DNA from 3 places in the Hoeflea ulvae genome. Region 1 is predicted to be linked to each of the others. Evidence: predicted binding sites of a transcription regulator. Region 1 holds the regulator's gene; each other region holds the start of a gene.

What was found. The regulator LexA, encoded in region 1, represses DNA repair genes until DNA is damaged. The targets are predictions, from matches to a motif close to TGTTCNNNNTGTGTTCNG.
Region 2: a site for LexA is predicted at 3,662-3,679, ahead of recA (recombinase RecA). Genes of this name have one in related genera too.
Region 3: a site for LexA is predicted at 3,991-4,008, ahead of uvrA (excinuclease ABC subunit UvrA). Genes of this name have one in related genera too.

What each region holds. Positions count from the first base shown of each region.
Region 1 is NZ_JAOVZQ010000001.1:2,641,513-2,648,514, forward strand. It holds gene OEG82_RS12555 (ComEC/Rec2 family competence protein) at 1-846, shown strand, start outside; gene OEG82_RS12560 (ComEC/Rec2 family competence protein) at 834-1,913, shown strand; gene lexA (transcriptional repressor LexA) at 1,962-2,678, opposite strand; gene OEG82_RS12570 (molybdopterin molybdotransferase MoeA) at 2,789-4,000, opposite strand; gene moaC (cyclic pyranopterin monophosphate synthase MoaC) at 4,005-4,505, opposite strand; gene trpC (indole-3-glycerol phosphate synthase TrpC) at 4,507-5,319, opposite strand; gene trpD (anthranilate phosphoribosyltransferase) at 5,324-6,358, opposite strand; gene OEG82_RS12590 (peptidylprolyl isomerase) at 6,388-7,002, opposite strand, start outside.
Region 2 is NZ_JAOVZQ010000001.1:3,266,962-3,273,963, forward strand. It holds gene alaS (alanine--tRNA ligase) at 1-2,245, opposite strand, end outside; gene recA (recombinase RecA) at 2,450-3,535, opposite strand; gene OEG82_RS15530 (PfkB family carbohydrate kinase) at 3,780-4,745, shown strand; gene OEG82_RS15535 (pseudouridine-5'-phosphate glycosidase) at 4,742-5,665, shown strand; gene OEG82_RS15540 (BrnA antitoxin family protein) at 5,709-5,939, shown strand; gene OEG82_RS15545 (MFS transporter) at 5,976-7,002, opposite strand, start outside.
Region 3 is NZ_JAOVZQ010000001.1:2,884,593-2,891,594, reverse strand. It holds gene OEG82_RS13695 (hypothetical protein) at 202-795, opposite strand; gene uvrA (excinuclease ABC subunit UvrA) at 798-3,719, opposite strand; gene OEG82_RS13685 (single-stranded DNA-binding protein) at 4,129-4,641, shown strand; gene OEG82_RS13680 (cupin domain-containing protein) at 4,700-5,134, shown strand; gene OEG82_RS13675 (VOC family protein) at 5,181-5,594, shown strand; gene OEG82_RS13670 (hypothetical protein) at 5,723-6,109, shown strand; gene OEG82_RS13665 (DUF1905 domain-containing protein) at 6,190-6,492, opposite strand; gene OEG82_RS13660 (MarC family protein) at 6,505-7,002, opposite strand, start outside.

The DNA.
Region 1 (7,002 bases):
GCGCGGGTCCGGCTCGTCGCGCGTGCGCCGCACCCGCCGGTGCCGGTGGGGGCGGTGATCTCCGGCCGGGCGCGGCTGTCCGCGCCCTCCGGTCCGGTGCTGCCTGGCGGTTTCGATTTTGCCTTCAAGGCCTTTGTCGACGGCATCGGCGCCCATGGCTTCTTCTACAGCGCGCCCGAGGCTTCCGCGCCGTCGCTGCGCCGGACCGGGCTGCTTCAGCCCTTCAGGCTGCACCTCAGGCGCATCCGCGAACAGATATCGACGCGGATCCGCACCGTGCTGCCGGGGGATCCGGGCGGGGTCGCCGCCGCACTCGCGGTCTCGGACCGGCGGGGCATCTCCACGGCCACGCAGGACGCTCTCCGGGCCACGGGTCTCGCCCATATTCTGGCGATCTCCGGGCTGCACATGGCGCTTGCCGCCGGCACGCTCTATATCGGCCTGCGGAAGTTGCTGGCGCTGTTTCCGCCGCTGGTCGAAGCCTTCCCGGTCAGAAAGATTGCCGCCGTCGGCGCGCTGATGGTCGCCACAGCCTATCTGCTGATTTCCGGCGGCAGCGTGGCCACCCAGCGCGCCTGGGTGATGCTCGCCATCATGCTGGGGGCCGTGCTTGCCGATCGCAGCGCGCTGACCATGCGCAATGTCGCGCTCGCCGCCCTCGTTATCATCATCATCACCCCGTCGGCCGTGGTCGGTCCGGGCTTCCAGATGTCCTTTGCCGCCACCGCCGCGCTGATTTCGGCCTATGCCGCTCTGGCCGCACGCAGCCGCGACTCAGCGGCCGCCACGCCCGGCCTGTGGGGGGCGCCTGGCCGGTCCGCTGGCTCGTCGTGTTGGCCAAGCTGATGCTCGGCCTGGCCATTACCTCGCTGGTTGCGGGACTGGCCACCGGGCTGTTTTCCGCGCATCATTTTCACCGCGTCGCCGGTCACGGGCTGCTCGCCAATCTGCTGGCGATGCCGCTGGTGACGCTGGTGGTGATGCCTGCCGGACTGGCTGCCATGCTGCTGATGCCTCTCGGCCTTGATGCCGTGCCGCTGCAGGTGATGGGGCAGGGGCTCGAAGCCGTTATCGCCGTTGCCCATCATGTCGACGGTCTCGGCGGCAATCTCAGCGTCGGCCAGATCCCGCTCGCGGCCACCGCCACGGCAGGCGCCGGGCTTGTCGTTCTCGTGTATCTGAGAAGCTGGCTGCGGCTGACGGGCGCGGTGCTGATTGGTCTGGGCGCCGCATTTGCACTTCCGCCGCTGGCAAGCCCGATGCCCGATGTCCTGATCAGCGAAGACGGCAAGCTGGTGGCCCTGGCAGGGTCTGACGGGCTTGCCAGCAATGCCGCGCGTCCCTCGGCCTTCGTGTTCCGGCAGTGGCAGGCTGCGCTGCGGGCGCCGCCGCATCGGCCGCCGGTCTCCCATGCACAGGCCGCAGCGGCCAATGCCGGCCAGCCCGAAAGCCTCGATCTCTTGCTGCGCGCTGCGGCGGAAGCGCCGTCGCGGTTTCACTGCGCCGGGCGCGGTATCTGCGCCGCCATTCATCATCGGGTCCGGGTGATTGCGGTTGATAAGGCGCCGCTGATCGGGGCTGCCTGCGACCGGGCCGACCTCGTGGTGGTGGCGATCCCGGTCTACATGCAGAGTTGTTGGTCCGGCGCGACACTTGTCACCGCGCGCAGCCTGCGCCGCAGCGGCGCCATGACGGTCACCCTGGCAAACAAGCCCGCAGCCGCCCTTGCGGACCAGCCTGTTGAGAAACTGGCAGATCAGTCAGGCGGCAGCCATGTCCGGCAGGCAGGGGGCGCCCCGGGATCGCAGCGGCCGGACTTGCGGATCAGATCGGCCCCGGAAGGCGTCGTCCGGCCCTGGACGGTGCAGCGTTATTACGACTGGCGCAGCCGAAGCTATGATCTGCCCGGTTGAGCAGGCCGCCCGGCCCGGACGGTCTCCCCATCGGTCACAAGGACCTAGTCAGTGGTAGCGGCGGATCAGGCCGACAAGCTTGCCCTGCACCTTGATCCGGTCGGGTCCGAAAATGCGGGTCTCATAGGCCGGGTTGGCGGCCTCCAGCGCGATCGAGGCGCCCTTGCGGCGGAACCGCTTCAGCGTGGCTTCCTCGTCATCGACCAGTGCGACGACGATGTCGCCGGGGCTGGCGCTCGAGACATTGCGGATCACAACGGTGTCGCCATCGAAGATCCCGGCATCGATCATCGAATCGCCCTTGACCTCGAGCGCGTAGTGATCACCGGGCCCGATCATCTCCACCGGCACGGTGATGGTGTGGGTGATGTTCTGGATCGCCGAGATCGGCACACCGGCGGCGATGCGGCCCATCATCGGCACTTCGGCCACCTGCGAGGCCTCGTCATTGGCGGCCGTGGCCCGCCGGACCGGTTCCGGTGTCTTGCCGAGGCTGCCCTCGATGACGCTGGGCGAGAAGCCGCGCCGCGGCTGCAGATTGGCCTGGTAGCTGTCAGGCAGCTTGATCACCTCGAGGGCGCGGGCCCGGTTTGGCAGGCGGCGGATGAAGCCGCGTTCTTCCAGCGCCGTGATCAGCCGGTGGATGCCGGATTTGGACGCCAGGTTGAGCGCATCCTTCATCTCGTCGAAAGAGGGCGGGATGCCGCTTTCTTTCATGCGTTCGTGAATGAAGAGAAGAAGTTCGTGCTGTTTGCGCGTCAACATTGTCGATTTACCCCGGTGGCCGGCCCGATGGTCGGAATGAAACAAAACCAGAACTCAGCTAACATGCTCCATCTGTGTTCCGCAAGGGGTAAAGAAACAATGAAAGAACATCAGGGGCGCAAAACGAGCACGCTGCAAGTAGATCCGGGTTTTGCTGGTAAAGCGAAAGGTGGCCTGACGATCAGGCAGCGGGCGTCGGCAAAGACCTTCATCAGCGACGAATCCTGGCGGTCAAAGGGGGTCGCGCTCAGCGTGCCGTCGGGGCCGGTGGCAAGGTCGGCGCGGATATAGTCCTGACGCAGGTCGTTTTCCGGCATGTCCTTGGTCAATATGGCTTTTTTCATCCTGTCGGGGTCCGGACGTCCGCCCAGCCGGGTCACCAGTGGCTCGAGAAACAGATGCGCGCAGACGAGACTCGAGGCCGGATTTCCCGGCAGTCCCAGCACCCGCATTCCGCCCAGCCGTCCCGACATCAGCGGCTTGCCAGGACGCATGGCGATTCGCCAGAAATCCAGCGCCATTCCACGGCCTGTGAGCGCCTTTTGCACCAGGTCATGATCGCCCACGGAAGCCCCGCCGATGGTCACCAGCACGTCCGCGCCCTGCGCCAGAGCCGAATCAATCGCCGAATCAAGAGCCTCCATCCGGTCGGCGGCAATGCCCAGATCGATGATCTCGGCGCCGGCTTCGCGCGCCAGCGCGGCCACGCCGAAGGTGTTGGAGGCGATGATCTGACCCGGTCCGAGTTCTTCGCCAGGCAGCCGCAACTCGTCGCCGGTGGCGAGAATCGCGACCCGGGGCTTTCGCACCACCGGCAGCGTCGCGTGGTTCATCGCGGCGGCGAAGGTGATGGCGCCGGCATCGAGCAGCCGTCCGGCCTCGAGCCCGACCTTGCCGGTCTCAAAATCAATGCCCGCATCGCGGATATAGCGGCCGGGCACCGGGGCTTCGTTGATCCGGACGGAACCATCATCGAGTTTGTCGGTATTTTCCTGAATGACGATGGCATCTGCGCCTTCGGGCACCGGCGCGCCGGTGAAGATCCGGATCGCCGATTTCGGCGCCAAAGCACCGTCATGGCCGTGTCCGGCGGCAGATTCGCCCTGAAGTGTCAGTATGGCGCCGGCACTGGCTTCTCCGGCGCGCACCGCATAGCCGTCCATGGCCGAGGCCGCAAAGGGAGGGTGGGTGCGCAGCGCCTTGATATCCCGGGCCAGCACCCGGCCGGATGTCCGTGCCAGCGGCAGCATTTCCGGCTCTTGGGGCGCCGCCGCATCCTCCAGGATCCGCCTGAGCGCTTCGTCAACCGGCATCAATGCCATCGGATCATCCCTTCGCCTGCACAACCCAGTCGCCGGATTTGCCGCCGGACTTGGCCAGCACCCGGATACCGCCGATCTCCATGCCCCGGTCCACCGCCTTGGCCATGTCGTAAATCGTCAGGCAGGTCACCGACACCGCAGTCAGCGCTTCCATCTCCACGCCGGTCTTGCCGGTGAGCTTGGCCAGCGCCGAAACCCGCAAGCCGGGCAGGGCCTCGTCGGGCTCGATCTCGACGCCGACCTTGGTCAGCGCCAGCGGATGGCACAGCGGAATGAGGTTTGCGGTCTGCTTGGCGGCCATGATGCCGGCAATCCGCGCGGCCCCGATGACATCGCCCTTCTTCATGTCCCCGGCCAGGATCAGCGCCAGCGTCTCGGGCTTCATCAGCACGAAACCCTCGGCTTCGGCGACGCGCACCGTATCGGCCTTGTCGCCGACATCGACCATGCTCGCCGACCCGTCTTCTGCCAGATGTGTCAGCCGTGCGCCGGTGTCATCGGCCATCTCAGCGCACCGCTTCCGCGGTCTGCCCGGTCAGCAACGCCCTGGTCGCCGCTGCCACATCCGGCTGGCGCATCAGGCTTTCGCCGACCAGGAATGTTTTGATCCCGCTGGTTGCCAGCCGTTCGCAATCGGCAAAGGAGCCGATGCCGCTTTCGCCGACCAGAATGCGGTCGTCCGGCACCAGGGCCGCCAGCCGCTCGGAGACCGTCAGCGACACGTCGAAGGTGCGCAGATTGCGATTGTTGACGCCGAGCAGGCGGCTTTCGAGCCGGAGCGCGCGTTCGGTCTCGGCCTCGTCATGCACCTCGATCAGCGCCGCCATACCCAGGTCTTGGGCCTCGTCTTCCAGCCGCTTTGCGTCGTCATCGGTCAGGCAGGCCATGATGATCAGGATCGCGTCAGCGCCCCAGGCGCGCGCCTCGTGCACCTGGTAGCGGTCGAACATGAAATCCTTGCGAAGCGCGGGCAGGGCGCAGGCCGCGCGTGCGGCGGTCAGAAACTCCGGCGCGCCCTGGAATGACGGCGCGTCGGTGAGCACCGACAGGCAGGCTGCACCGCCAGCTTCATAGGCGCGCGCCAGCGACGGTGGGTCGAAATCGGCGCGGATCAGGCCCTTTGACGGGCTCGCCTTCTTGATTTCGGCAATCAGCGCGTAATCCCCGGCGCCGTGCCTGGCCTCAAGCGCTGCGATGAAGCCGCGCGGGGCCCCCTGGTCGCGCGCGCGCGCCTTGAGCTCGGCCAGCGGAGTGGCGGTTTTCGCCGCGGTAATCTCGTCGCGCTTGTAGGCTTCGATGCGGGTCAGGATATCGCTCATCGCCTCAGCCCGCCTTCGGTGCAGGCGCATGGGCCTGGGACACGCTGACCAGCGCGTCAAGTGCTGCCAGTGCCGCGCCGCTGTCGATCGAGTTGACCGCCATGCCGATGGCTTCGGGCATGGTCTCGGCCTTGCCCGCCACCACCAGCGCGCCTGCGGCATTGAGCACCGAGATGTCGCGATAGGCGCTGGCCTCGCCTTCGAGCAGCCGCTTGAGCGCTGCCGCATTGTGCGCGCCATCGCCACCCTTGAGCAGGTCCAGCGGCACCCGGGCAAAGCCCAGATCCTCCGGCGTCATCTCGAAATTGCGAATCTCGCCATTTTCCAGCGCCACCACCTGGGTCACGCCGGTCGTGGTCATCTCGTCAAGCCCGTCGCCATGCACCACCCAGACCGTTTCCGATCCGAGATCGCGCAACACCTGCGCCATCGGCTCGAGCCAGTAGGGCGAGAACACGCCGAGCAATTGCTTCTTGACCCCGGCCGGATTGGACAGCGGCCCCAAAAGGTTGAAGATCGTCCGCGTGCCCAGTTCCACCCGGCTCGGTCCGACATGGCGCATCGCCGAATGATGCGCCGGCGCGAACATGAAGCCGACACCGGCCTGGTCGATACAGGCCGAAATCCCCTTCGGGTCCAGCTCCAGCGAGATTCCCAGCGCCGACAGCGCATCCGCCGTGCCTGATTTCGACGACAGCGCCCGGTTGCCATGCTTGGCCACCTTGACGCCGGCGCCGGCCGTGATGAAGGCGGCGGTGGTCGAGACATTGTAGGTGCCCGATGCATCGCCGCCGGTGCCGACAATGTCGATCGCATCGGCGGGCGCCTCGACCGGCAGCATCTTGGCGCGCATCACGCTGACGGCGCCATAGAGCTCGTCGACGCTTTCGCCGCGCACCCTGAGCGCCATCAGGAAGCCGCCGATCTGCGACGGCGTGGCGTCACCCGACATCATCACGCCAAAGGCGGCGCGCGCCTCGTCCCGGTTCAGCGGTTCGGCATTGGCCACTTTGGCGATGAATGACTTGAGATCAGCCATGGTGATCGCTTCCCCTGCTTTTCAGACCCCTAGAACGCCAGCGCGCGCTCGGCCAATGGCCGGTTGATCGCCACGCCATATTCGGCCTGCAGCCGCGCCACCATCTGGTCGAGAATGTCATCGGCCATCTGCTGCGCCACCTGGGTCCGCTGCTCTTCCGGCACCGAAGCGGCAGTTGTCGACGCGGCGTCATTGACCGATGTCACCTTGAGCAGGATCTGGTTTTCCCCGGAGGCGTCGCTGGCCACTTCGACCAGGCCCGACGGTCCGGAAAAGGCCGAAGACACGGCGGCTGCGCCAAACACCGCATCGGCGCCGCGCCGGGTGAGGCCGTATTTGGTCTCCACCGCCACCGACATCTCTTCGGCAATGGCCGACAGCTCGGCGCCCTTGGCGACGCGGTCTTTCAGTTCCGTGGCCTTGGCGCCAAGCGCCTCGATGGTCTTTTCCGCCGTCCAGTCGGCCACCACCTGGTCGCGGACTTCGTCCAGCGTGCGGTCGCGGGCCGGGGTGACGTCTGCCACCTCGAACCAGACAAAGCCTTCGGCGCCGATATTGATCGGCGGGGTTTCCACCTCGACCCCGGCCTCGAACGCCGCCTGCAGCAACGCATTGGATTCAGGGATATCGCCGAGCACCTCGCC
Region 2 (7,002 bases), 630 kb from region 1:
GCTCGTCCATCAGCGCCTCGACGCGCGCAGCGACATCGCCCGGCTGCACCTTGAGCAGCGCTGCCACCTGCTTGAGTTTTTCGTCCTGCTCGGCCAGATGCCGCCGCGCAGCATCCCCGGTCAAGGCCTCGATACGGCGCACCCCGGAGCTGACCGCGCTGTCGGACAGCACCCGCACCAGGCCGATATCACCGGTCGACGCCACATGGGTGCCACCGCACAATTCGACCGAATAGGGCCGGTTGGCCTTGTCGCCATGCGTGGCCGTGCCCATCGACACCACCCGCACCTCATCACCATATTTCTCGCCGAACAGCGCCATGGCGCCCTCTGCAATGGCGTCGTCGACGGCCATCAGCCGGGTTTTCACCGGGCTGTTCTGCAGGATGATCTCGTTGGCCATGTTCTCGACCACAGCCAGCTCCTCGGCCGTCATCGGCTTGTTGTGGGAGACGTCGAAGCGCAGCCGCTCAGGCGCCACCAGCGAGCCCTTCTGCGCCACATGGGTGCCCAGCACCTCGCGCAGGGCCTCGTGCAACAGATGCGTGGCCGAATGATTGGCGCGGATTTTCGACCGCCGGCCATGATCGACCACCAGCTGCGCCACCGCGCCCCGCTTGACCGTGCCCCTGGTCACCCTGGCCCGGTGCACCCAAACGCCCTCGCCGCGCTTTTGCGTGTCGGTGACTTCGAGTGCAAAACCCTCACCCGAAATGGTGCCCTGGTCGCCCATCTGGCCGCCGGATTCGCCGTAGAACGGCGTCTGGTTGACCACCACATCGACCTGGTCTCCGGCCTCTGCCGTCTCGACCTGGGCGCCATCGCGCACCAGCGCCAGGATCACGCCCTCGGCCATTTCGGTGTCATAGCCGAGGAAATCGGTGGCACCGACCTTGTCCTTGATCTCGAACCAGATTGTCTCGGTCGCCGCATCGCCCGATCCGGACCAGTGCTTGCGGGCCTCGGCCTTCTGCCGTTCCATCGCCGCCTTGAACGCATCGGTGTCGACATCGACACCGCGCGGGCGCAGCGCATCCTGGGTCAGGTCGAGCGGAAATCCGTAGGTGTCATACAGCTTGAAGGCTGTCTCCCCATCCAGCCGGTCGCCCTCGCCAAGGCCGGTGGTGGCTTCGTCCAGCAGACCCAGGCCCCGCTCCAGCGTCCTGCGGAAGCGGGTTTCCTCGAGCTTCATGGTTTCCGATATCAGCGCTTCGGCCCGGTGCAGTTCCGGATAGGCCCGGCCCATCTCGGCGACAAGTGTCGGCAGCAGCCGGTACATCAGCGGATCCTGGGCGCCGAGCAGATGCGCGTGCCGCATGGCGCGGCGCATGATCCGCCGCAGCACATAGCCACGGCCGTCCTTGGCCGGCAGCACGCCGTCGGCAATCAGGAAGGCCGAGGAGCGCAGATGGTCGGCGATCACCCGGTGGCTTACCCGGTTCTTGCCCTCGGCCGGAACACCTGTGGCGTCTTCCGACGCCGTGATCAAGCGGCGGAACAGGTCGATGTCGTAATTGTCATGCTGGCCCTGCAGCAGGGCGGCGATGCGCTCGAGCCCCATGCCGGTATCGATCGACGGCCGTGGCAGATCCACCCGTTCGTCGGCGCTGATCTGCTCGAACTGCATGAACACCAGGTTCCAGATCTCGATGAAACGGTCACCATCCTCATCGGGCGAGCCGGGAGGTCCGCCCGGGATATGGTCGCCGTGGTCGTAGAAGATCTCGGAACAGGGACCGCACGGGCCGGTATCGCCCATTGCCCAGAAATTGTCATTGGTCGGGATCCGGATGATCCGGTCCTCGGGGATTCCGGCGATCTTGCGCCACAGCTCGAAGGCCTCGTCATCGGTGTGATAAACGGTGACGAGCAGGCGGTTCTTGTCGATTCCAAATTCCCTGGTCAGCAGGTTCCAGGCCAGCTCGATGGCGCGGTCCTTGAAATAGTCGCCAAAGGAAAAATTACCCAGCATCTCGAAGAATGTGTGGTGGCGCGCGGTGTAGCCGACATTGTCGAGGTCATTGTGCTTGCCGCCGGCGCGCACGCATTTCTGCGACGTGGTCGCCGTCGAATAGGGCCGCTGCTCAAGGCCGGTGAAGGCATTCTTGAACTGCACCATCCCGGCATTGGTGAACATCAGGGTCGGATCATTGCGCGGCACCAAGGGGCTCGACGCCACGACCTCGTGATCGTTTTTCTTGAAATAGTCGAGAAAAGACGACCGTATCTCGTTTACGCCACTCATGATCAACCCTTTGTCAGATAACAGCCAGTGCCCGTCGGGGGCGCAATTGTCACATCCGCTGTGCAACTGGCGGACCGCCGCTTTTATCGCTCACCCGGTTGCCTGTCCAGACGGCAGCGGCCGCAGTCAAAACAAAACCGGCCGCCAGCCCGGCATGGACTGGCGGCCGGCTCTCAGGCCAGCAGGCTCACGCCTGGCTCGATCCTACATTTCGGCAGTTTCGGCGCCGCCGTCATCCTTGCCGTCGGCTTCGAGGAACTTTTCGGCAATCAGGCCGGCATTCTGGCGCAACAGCAGCTCGATCTCGTCGGCCACGGCCGGATTGTCGCGCAGGAACTGCTTCGAGTTCTCGCGCCCCTGCCCCAGCCGCTGGCTGTTGTAGGAGAACCAGGCCCCGGATTTTTCGACGATACCGGCCTTGACGCCGAGATCGACCAGTTCGCCGACCTTGGAGACGCCCTCGCCATACATGATGTCGAATTCGACCTGCTTGAAGGGCGGCGCCATCTTGTTCTTGACCACCTTGACCCGGGTCTGGTTGCCGACCACCTCGTCGCGGTCCTTGACCGAGCCGATGCGGCGGATGTCGAGCCGCACGGAGGCGTAGAATTTCAGCGCATTGCCGCCGGTCGTGGTTTCGGGCGAACCGAACATCACGCCGATCTTCATGCGGATCTGGTTGATGAAGATCACCATGCAGTTCGAACGCGAGATCGAGGCGGTGAGCTTGCGCAGCGCCTGGCTCATCAGGCGCGCCTGCAGGCCGGGAAGGCTGTCGCCCATCTCGCCCTCGATTTCGGCGCGCGGCGTCAGCGCCGCAACCGAATCGATGACCAGCACGTCGATGGCGCCGGAACGGACCAGGGTGTCGGTGATTTCAAGCGCCTGCTCGCCATTGTCGGGCTGCGAGATCAGCAGGCTTTCGAGATCGACGCCCAGCTTGCGGGCATAGACCGGGTCAAGCGCGTGCTCGGCATCGATAAAGCCGCAAATGCCGCCCTTCTTCTGGGCTTCGGCTATGGTCTGCAGCGCCAGCGTGGTCTTGCCCGAGCTTTCCGGGCCGAAAATCTCGATCACCCGGCCGCGCGGCAACCCGCCGATGCCGAGCGCGATGTCGAGTCCCGGGGAACCGGTCGGAACCGTTTCGATCTCGACCACGCCCTCATTGGCGCCGAGCTTCATGATCGAACCCTTGCCGAACGACCGTTCGATCTGGGAAAGTGCGGCGTCCAGCGCCTTGCTTTTGTCCACGGATTTTTCCTCTACCAGTCGCAAAGAGTTCTGTGCCATTTCGTCCACCTTTAGGTTATCGTGCCATCGCAAGCAATAAGTACACCGTGATTGGGTTTGTACTCTATTTGTTCCAGTTGCGCAAGCCCCACCCAACGCGTTGTAAAACAATGAGAAACATATCCATGTTCCATTTTTGTTTCATCCATCCGATAAATTCCTTCGCATCTCCGGATCGCGCGGTTCGGCACAACGCGTCCGGCCTGGCGATTCGGTCCGGCGCGATTGCGCCGGGGATATAGCCATGGCCAGCATCCTCGTCATCGGCGGCGCCCATATCGACCGCAAGGGCTGGCTTTCCGTCCCGCATCGCGCCGGCGCCTCCAATCCGGGCCGCTGGGAAACCGAAGCCGGCGGCGGCGCCTTCAATGCGGCGCGCAATCTCGCGCGCCTGGGTCACGACGTCTGCCTCGTCGCCCCGCGTGGCGGCGATGCGGCGGCCGATCTGGTTGCCCAGGCCGCCGAAGATGCCGGCATCGAGGATTGCCCCCTCACCTTTCTCGATCGCGCCACGCCGAGCTATTCGGCGATCCTCGAACCAGACGGCAATCTGGTTACCGCGCTGGCCGACATGGCGCTCTATGATCGGGTGCCGGCGGGGCGGCTGCTGACCTCGCGGTTGCGCAGGCGGCTGGCTGCCGCAGAGCTGCTGCTGGTTGATTCCAACCTGCCCGAAAGCGCGCTGGCAGCGCTGGCCGAGGCAGCCTTTGCGCGCGGCCTGCCGCTGGCCGTCATTGCCGTCTCGCCGGCCAAGGTGGTGCGCTGGCGCTCGAGCCTTCCCAAGATCACGGTCCTCGCCATGAATGCGGCGGAAGCCGCCGCGCTTGCGGGCCGGCAAGCAAAGACACCACAGGAGTGGCCGGAGCTTCTCGCCCTTGCCGGACTTTCCGGCGGGCTGGTCAGCGACGGCGCCGGCCCGGTCACGGCCTTTGCCGCAGGCCAAGTCCTTGTCAGCCAGCCCCCCGCGCTCGACCGGCTCATCGATGTCGTCGGCGCCGGCGACGCGCTGGCCTCGGGCTATCTCGACGGGGTGCTGGCCGGCGGACCGATCGAGGCCAATCTCAAGCGCGGGATCGCTCTGGCGCGGCTGACGGCGGCAAGTCGCGGTCCCGTGCGCAGCGATTTGTCCCCCGCCCTGCTTGCGCAGGCGCTTGCCGGCATGCCAAAGCCGCATCCAAGTCACAGTTCAGTTCAGGAGCATCACGCATGACCGGGTCCATCAAGATCGAAACCACGCAAGAGGTCGCCGACGCCCTGGCGCAGGGCCGCCCGGTCGTGGCGCTCGAATCGACCATCATCACCCACGGCATGCCCTGGCCGGGCAATCGCGACATGGCGCTGGAGGTCGAGGCGGTGATTCGGGCCGAGGGCGCGGTGCCAGCAACAATCGCGATCATTGACGGCCGCCTGCATGCAGGCCTTGACGAGGCCGCGATCACCAAGCTGGCGCAGGCCAGGGACGTGATGAAACTCTCCCGCGCCGATTTCGCCTTTGCGATTGCCCAGGGCCGCACCGGCGCCACCACGGTGGCCGCCACCATGATGGCCGCGCATCTGGCCGGCATCCAGGTCTTTGCCACCGGCGGTATCGGCGGCGTACACCGCGGTGCGGAAGAAAGCTTTGATATCTCCGCCGATCTCGAGGAACTGTCCCGCACGCCGGTCATCGTCGTCTCGGCCGGCGCCAAGGCCATTCTCGACATCCCCAAGACTCTGGAAGCGCTCGAAACCCGCGGCGTCCCTGTAGTAGCCTTTGGCCAGGACGAGATGCCGGCCTTCTGGTCACGCAAGTCCGGCCTCGCCGCCCCCTTGCGGCTCGATAATGCAGCATCGATCGCCCGGTTCGAAGCCACCCGCCAGGAGCTCGGCAGCCATGGCGGCATGCTGATTGCCAATCCGGTGCCTAAGGCCGACGAGATCCCGGCAAGCGAGATCAACCAGCATATCGAAGCAGCATTGGCTGCAGCCAGGGCGCAAGGCATCGAGGGCAAGGCGGTCACGCCTTTCCTGCTCGGCGAGATCCTGACGCTCACCGGTGGCGCCAGCCTCAAGACCAACATCGCGCTGGTGCTCAACAATGCCCGCCTCGCCGCCCGCATTGCCACGGCGCTGACGGCCGCAACAAAATGATCGTCAGCGGTCTCCTGTCGTCAATTCGCAAAGGATATCTCCGATGAAGCCAACACGACGCACCGGCAACGCCTTCGACCGGGCCGAGGCCGCCTTCAAGTCCGCCACCAGCAAACCCGTCGAAGCCGCCCCGAAACCCAGAACCGTGCCCGAAGGCAAGGAACTGGTCTCCGTGCGGCTCGACCGTGCGGTGCTCGAGAATTTCCAGGAAGACGGCCCTGGCTGGCAGGACCGCATCAATGCCGCGCTGCGCACAGCCGCGGGGCTTGATTAGCCAGTCGCCGGGCGCGTTGTGCCCGGTCGGAGCTGATCATGCCTGATCCGGAAGCGGCCGCAGCGTGGCGGCGCCTGCCACCGCGGCCAATCCGGCCAGAACCGCAAATCCGCCCGCGGCAGCATAAAAAACCGGATCATAGCCAAAGGCGGCAATGGCCGGGATGCTGGCGAAGGGCGAGGCAAACTGGCCCAGGAACATCGTCGAGGTCATGATGCCGCCGACAATGCCGCGGCGCTGCACCGGCGCCAGCTGCAGCGCGATGGCGATGAAGATCGGCGTGACCATGGCATAGCCGGCGCCGATCAGGCTGCCGCCGGCCAGCAGCAGCCAGAACTGCCCGCCTTCGGGCAGCAGCGCAAATCCCAGCGCCATCAGCCCGAAGCCCGCCGCATAGCCGCCCAGGTCGCCGATCCGCTGCTTGATGCGGCTGTAAAGCAGCGCCGTCAGTCCACCGGCACACATCAGCACACCCAGATAGGCGCCGGTGGTTGCCGCGCTGTCATAGCCCAACGCCACGGCAAAGAACGGGATCTGGGTCGGGTTGAGGAAGAACACCATGGCCGTGAGCATCTGCAACCCGGCAAGCCCCAGGATCGGCCACAGCCATGGTCTGGGCGCTGGATCAGAGCCTGTCTGCCGGGCCGCGTCCGTTGCCCCCTCCTGTCGCGGCACATCCCGGACCGTGTGCCAGACAAAGGGCAGGTAGAGGATCGCCAGCCCGTAGATCGCAAAGGGCAGCCGCGGCGCGATCGACGCCAGCAGTCCGGCCAGCAGGATGAAGCCCATGCCGCCGAAATTGCGCGCCGAGACCTGCAAGCCCATCAGCGCGCTGCGCCGCTGTCCGGTAAAATAGTCGCCGACCAGCGCCGTCTGCGAGGTCATGATCATCGCAACCGCCACGCCCAGCGCCAGCCGGCTGGCAAAGATCCATTCCAGGTCCGGCAGAAACAGTCCTGCCGGGCCGGTCAGCACAAACAGCATCAGCCCCGCCAGCAACAATGGCCGGCGTCCGAAGCGATCGGTCGCAACTCCGGCAAACGGCGCGGCCAGCACCACCGCC
Region 3 (7,002 bases), 240 kb from region 1:
ATAACGCCTTCTTCAACCGGCCGGGTTACCTGCTCATGCCTAGCGTCGGATTGTGAACTCGTCATCCCATGTCTCCTTGTCAGGCCGATAGAACATCACATGGACGGCATGAACTGCATTTTCGTCGATCATACTCCAACAGAAACTGTGCACGGATCCCGCTGCTTCCAACCGGTTTAATTTCGACAGCCGTTGATCCCCTTATACAGATTTGGCGAGCAAGGCTCCCATGCGCTGTCCTAACTCAAGTGCGGCAGAATCAGACCAGCCACGTTTGCGATTGGCGAAATGGTCAACATGTTCAATTTGTATATCCGGGAACTGTGGTTTTAAGAATCGGAATGCGGCCTCGTGGTGACAGACGATCAATTTAAGGAGAGGCAATTGTTTGAGCAGCGATGCAACCAATGGACGGCTGCCCTGGACATGGGAGGCAATGTCTTCGCTTGCGTCCCAATACAAATTGGTTTCCAAACATTTATAATCGCCGACACCTTCAATGAACAATTCAATCCGCTTCCTCGTTGGACTTACCGCATTTCGCCGTGTCTTCCCGGGTTTCAATGGTCGGTTTTGTCTTTCCACTTTGTACGTTTCGAACCAATTAGCTTTATCGAATCCGCGCGCAGAATTCCAAAAGTTCCAGAAATCGGCCTCAAGATTGGTCGCTGGATTATAACCGACCAAGGCAATGGAGCATTCCAGGGGCGACCCTGAGCAGACGAACGGTCGAAGCCCACTATTGGCGGGAGCGGCCGTTCGTAGATAAGTCTCAAACTCTGCCATTGAGTCCATGTCTACTCCGCCGCCTCCACCCGTCGTCCCGGCTTGCGTTCGAGCAGGTCCCGCAGGAACTGGCCGGTATAGCTGCGGTCCACCTTGACGATGTCCTCTGGCGTGCCCTCGGCGACGATCTCGCCGCCGCCGTCGCCGCCCTCGGGGCCGAGGTCGATGACCCAGTCGGCGGTCTTGATGACTTCGAGATTGTGCTCGATGACCACCACCGAATTGCCCTGATCGACCAGTTCGTGCAGCACTTCCAGGAGCTTGGCGACATCGTGGAAATGCAGACCGGTCGTCGGCTCGTCGAGAATATAGAGCGTGCGGCCTGTCGAGCGCTTTGACAGCTCCTTGGCCAGCTTGACCCGCTGCGCCTCGCCGCCCGACAGCGTGTTGGCCTGCTGGCCGACCTTGATATAGCCCAGGCCGACTCCTTCGAGCGATTTGAGCTTGTCGCGCACGGCAGGCACGGCGGCGAAGAACTCGACGCCTTCCTCCACTGTCATGTCGAGCACATCGGCGATCGATTTCTGCTTGAAGGTGACGTCGAGCGTCTCGCGGTTGTAGCGCTTGCCGTGGCAGACGTCGCAGGTGACATAGACGTCGGGCAGGAAATGCATCTCGATCTTGATGACGCCGTCGCCCTGGCAGGCCTCGCAGCGCCCGCCCTTGACGTTGAACGAGAAGCGGCCCGGCTGGTAGCCGCGCGCCTTGGCTTCGGGCAGGCCGGCAAACCACTCGCGGATCGGCGTGAAGGCGCCGGTATAGGTGGCCGGATTGGAGCGCGGCGTGCGGCCGATCGGGGACTGGTCGATGTCGATCACCTTGTCGATGTGCTCGAACCCGTCGATGCGGTCATGATCGGCCGGGTTTTCGCGCGCGCCCATCACCCGCCGCGCCGCGGCGCGGTAGAGGGTCTCGATCAGGAAGGTCGACTTGCCGCCGCCCGATACGCCGGTCACGGCGGTGAACACGCCCAGCGGGATCGAGGCGGTGACGTTCTTGAGATTGTTGCCGCGGGCGCCGACGACCGTCAGCTCCTTTTTCTTCTTGGCCTTGCGGCGCTGGCTCGGCACCATCACCTCGAGCTCGCCCGAGAGATATTTTCCGGTGATCGAGCGCGGATTGGCCATGATGTCGCCGGGCGAGCCCTGGGCGATGATCTCGCCGCCGTGAATGCCTGCATGGGGTCCGATATCGACCACGTAATCGGCGGTCAGGATCGCGTCCTCGTCATGCTCGACCACGATCACCGTGTTGCCGATGTCGCGCAGATGCTTGAGCGTCTCCAGCAGCCGGGCATTGTCGCGCTGGTGCAGGCCGATCGACGGCTCGTCGAGCACATAGAGCACGCCGGTCAGTCCCGAGCCGATCTGCGAGGCCAGCCGGATGCGCTGGCTTTCGCCGCCCGACAGCGAGCCGGAATTGCGCGACAGCGTCAGATAGTCAAGCCCGACATCGTTCAAAAATTTCAGCCGGTCGCGGATTTCCTTGAGAATCCGCACCGCGATGTGGTTCTGCTGCTCGTTGAGCCGCGCCGGCAGCTCGGCAAACCAGTCGCCGGCGACCCGGATCGACAATTCGGTAACCTGGCCGATATGGCAGCCGTCGATCTTGACCGCGCGCGCCTCGGGCTTGAGCCGATAGCCGTCGCAGGCCGGGCAGGGGGCGTTGGACATGTAGCGCTCGATTTCCTCGCGCGCCCAGGCGCTGTCGGTTTCCTTCCAGCGCCGCTCCAGATTGGGAATGATGCCTTCGAAATTCTTCGAGGTGGTGTAGGAGCGCAGCCCGTCATCATATTTGAACGAGATCTTGTCGGCGGTGCCGCGCAGGATCGCCTTCTGGCCGGCGGCCGGCAGATCCTGCCAGCGGTCGGAGAGCTTGAAGCCGAAATGCTTGCCCAGCGCCTCCAGCGTCTGTGTGTAATAGGGAGAGCTCGACTTGGCCCAGGGCGCGATTGCGCCGCCGCGCAGGGTCAGGTTCGGTTCCGGCACGATCAGCGCATCGTCGATCTTCTTCTGGGTGCCGAGCCCGTCGCAGGTCGGGCAGGCGCCATGCGGGTTGTTGAAGGAAAACAGCCGCGGCTCGATCTCGGAAATGGTGAAACCGGACACCGGGCAGGCAAATTTCTCCGAAAACAGCATGCGCTCATGGGTTTCGTTGAGCGACTTGTTGGCCGAGCCGCCGGCCGATGTCTCGGCGTCGGGCAGCGGCTTGTCGGCAAATTCGGCAATGGCCAGCCCGTCGGCGAGCCGCAGGCAGGTTTCCAGGCTGTCGGCCAGGCGCGCGGAAATGTCCGGCCGGACCACGATGCGGTCGACGACGATGTCGATGTCGTGCTTGTATTTCTTGTCGAGCACCGGCGCCTCGGCGATCTCGTAATACTGGCCGTCGATCTTGACCCGTTGAAAGCCCTTCTTCATGAAGTCGGCCAGTTCCTTGCGGTATTCGCCCTTGCGGCCGCGCACCACCGGCGCGAGAATGTAGAGCCGCGTGCCTTCTTCCATCTCCAGCACCCGGTCGACCATCTGGCTGATGGTCTGGCTTTCGATCGGCAGGCCGGTGGCCGGCGAATAGGGCACGCCGACGCGGGCAAACAGCAGCCGCATATAGTCATAGATCTCGGTGACGGTGCCGACAGTGGAGCGCGGATTGCGGCTGGTGGTCTTCTGTTCGATGGAAATCGCCGGCGACAGCCCGTCGATCTGGTCGACATCGGGTTTCTGCATCATTTCGAGGAACTGCCGCGCATAGGCCGACAGGCTCTCGACATAGCGGCGCTGGCCCTCGGCATAGATGGTGTCGAAGGCGAGCGAGGACTTGCCCGATCCCGACAGCCCGGTCATCACGATCAGGCTGTTGCGCGGCAGATCGAGATCGACATTCTTGAGATTGTGCTCGCGCGCGCCGCGAATGGTGATTGATTTCAGTTCCGTCATGATGCCGCCGATTTGCCGTGGAGCATCCCGCGGCGTCCTGCTGAACGCGCCGGCATGCTCTCATCTCCATAAGCCTCGCAGGGTCGATAGCCCCGGAGGGTGTCCGATCATACCCGCACTCAACATTGCCCCACAGCAACTCCACATCAAGGAGATGGTTCCCGGGACAAACCAGACCCATACATAAGCACCTCATCTGCAATGTCGAGATGCCGTGCCGCCGGTTGCCGCTGCCGCGGCCGAATCTCTTGACAGAAACTGACACAGATAATAGAACAAATAAAGAACATTAAAAAAGGCCTGTGGATTGTCGACGCCGCGCTGACGGGCGGGCGGGCGATCCTGTAAGGTGCAGTCAAATCAAGAGGGGCGGCTGAGAGCCGCCTGAAGTGTTGGAAGGTGAATCATCATGGCGGGCAGCGTCAACAAAGTCATTCTCATTGGCAATCTGGGCGCGGATCCGGACATCAAGCGGACCCAGGACGGCCGGCCGATCGCCAATCTCTCGGTCGCCACCTCGGAAAGCTGGCGCGACAAGAACACCGGCGAGCGCCGGGAAAAGACCGAATGGCACCGCGTGGTGATCTTCAATGAAGGCCTGTGCAAGATTGCCGAGAACTACCTGAAGAAGGGTTCGAAGATCTATGTCGAGGGCCAGTTGCAGACCCGCAAATGGACCGACCAGTCGGGACAGGACAAATATTCCACCGAAGTGGTGCTGCAGGGCTTCAACGGCAACCTGACCATGCTCGACGGCCGCAATGAAGGCGGCGGCGGCGGTTCCAGCGTCAGCCGTGGTGGCGGCGGTGGCGATTATGGCGGCGGCTCCTCGTCCGGCGGCGATCGCGGCGGTTTCAGCGGCGGCGGCAACACCGGCGGCGGCGGGTCGTCCCGGGATCTCGACGACGATATCCCGTTCTGAGCCTATTGGCAGACGGCAGCAGGCTGTCAGCCGCTGCCGCACCATCGGGAGTGGTGGCATGACATCTCAAGCGGATGTACTCGAACTTGGCCCGGGGGAAGGGCGCGCCTATTCCCTCGGCCGCATGCGGGCGGTGTTCAAGGCCGACCACGGCGAAAGCGGCGACCGCTATGCGATCTCCGAATGGTGGCTGGAGCCGCATTGCTCCGGCCCGGGAGCGCATCTGCACGAGGCCAATGAGGAAGTGTTCTACGTGCTCGAGGGCACGGCCTCCTTTCTGGTCGGTGACACCTGGAAAGACCTGCCGAAGGGCAGCTTCCTGCGCATCCCCGCCGGGATCCTGCATGATTTCGAAAACCGCAGCGATGCGCCGGTCGGGCTGCTCAACATGTTCATGCCCGGCGGTTTCGAACAGGCGATGCCGGATATCGTCAAATGGTTCGAGGACAATCCTCAGGGCTTTGCCGGTTCGCCGCCGGCTGCGGGCACGTGACCGCCTGCCGGTTCTGACAGCGCCCGGCCGGGCACGGGAGACTGCCATGCGTCAATCCATCACCCATATCGCCCTGGTCGTGCGCGATTATGACGAGGCCATCGGTTTTTACTGCGGCGTGCTCGGGTTCGACCTGCTGGAAGACACTTACCAGCCCGAGCAGGACAAGCGCTGGGTGGTGGTCCGGCCCAAGGGCGGGCAGGGCGCCGCGCTGGTGCTGGCCCGCGCCTCCAGGCCGGAACAGGAGCCGTTCATCGGCAACCAGACCGGCGGCCGGGTCTTTCTGTTTCTTAACACCGATGATTTTGCCCGCGACCATCAGCGCCTGAAAGCGGCCGGGGTCGAATTCGTGCGTGACCCGCAGACCTATGATTACGGCACCGTGGCGGTGTTTCGCGACATCTACGGCAATCTGTGGGACCTGCTGCAATTGCGCGACGGCCATCCGGCGGCCAATTGAGGCTCCGCCGCCCACGGCAGTCGGAGCCCCTTTGAGTGCCGGCGGATGTGTAAGGGCCGCGCCCGATGGGGCCCGCAGCCACGCAATTGTGATTGGTCTGCCGCCGGGTTCCGGGCGACACTTGCGCGATGATGACCCGACCCGCCTCCGTCACCCTTGCCCTTCTGGCCCTGACCTGCAGCCTTTTGGCGCTTACGCCTGCCCGTGCCGGGGAGGCCGATGTGGTTTCCGTCAGCCATGCAAGGGCCTCCGACGGCACCTACCGTTTCGATGTCACCGTGCGCCATGCCGACGATGGCTGGGAGCATTATGCCGACAAATGGCAGGTGACCGGTGCGGACGGCGCGGTCCTGGGCGAGCGCGTGCTGCTGCATCCGCATGACACCGAACAGCCATTCACCCGCAGCCAGTCCGGCATTGTCATTCCGCCGGGCACGGCCCGGGTCACGGTCCGCGCCCATGACAGGCTGCACGGCTGGGGCGGGAAGGAAGTGATCGTCGAGCTGTCCGACTAGGGCGTGTTCCGAAAGGTCGGAACCGGTATTCGAAAAGGGAATGAAGGCAACGCGCTTCAGCAGTGGCAGCGCTCCGGCGCTCAGCCGATCACAAGATTCACCCGGATCCGGTCGCCCTGGGCAATGGATTGCGCACTGCGGATGGCCGCCTTGACCGGCAGCAGATAGCAGCCCGATGCCTTGTCGGGAAACAGCGAGGTCGACCAGCCGCTGTCGCCGATTGCGGCGCGCACCCGGATGGAGCCGAAGCCATTGGTCCGGCCGGCATAAAACCGGATCCGGTGCGAATGTTCCTGCGGTACGGTGACGAAATGCCAGGCGGCCTTGGCCGATTGCACCAGCCGCAGCTCGGCCTCGAAGCTGTAGCTTTGCTCCGGCTGCATGTGACGCCTCCGCTACGCGCCCAGAAATGCCTGCTTGATGCCGTCGACGACGAACTGCACCGAAAGCGCTGCCAGCACCACGCCGAGAAGCCGGGTGAGGATGGTGCGGCCGGTGTCGCCGAGGAAGCGGTCGATGCGCTCGGCAATCACCAGAAATGCGAACAGCACCAGCGAGGCGGCGATGATGACGCCGATCAGGCCGGCGCGCTCCACCGGCGCATAGAAGGAGCCGGCAAGCAGGATGACCGCAGAAATCGCACCCGGGCCGGCAATCAGCGGAATTGCCAGCGGAAACACTGCCACATTGGAGATATGGTCCTTGGTGATCGCCCGTTCGGCGCTCTTTTCCTGGCGCTCGTGGCGCTTTTCGAAGATCATCTCGAAGGAGATCCAGAACAGCAGCAGCCCGCCGGCAATGCGGAAGGCGCCCAGCGATATGCCCAGAACGCTGAGAATGCCGGCCCCGGCAATGGCGAAAACCGCCAGGATTGCCGCCGCCGTCACCGTGCC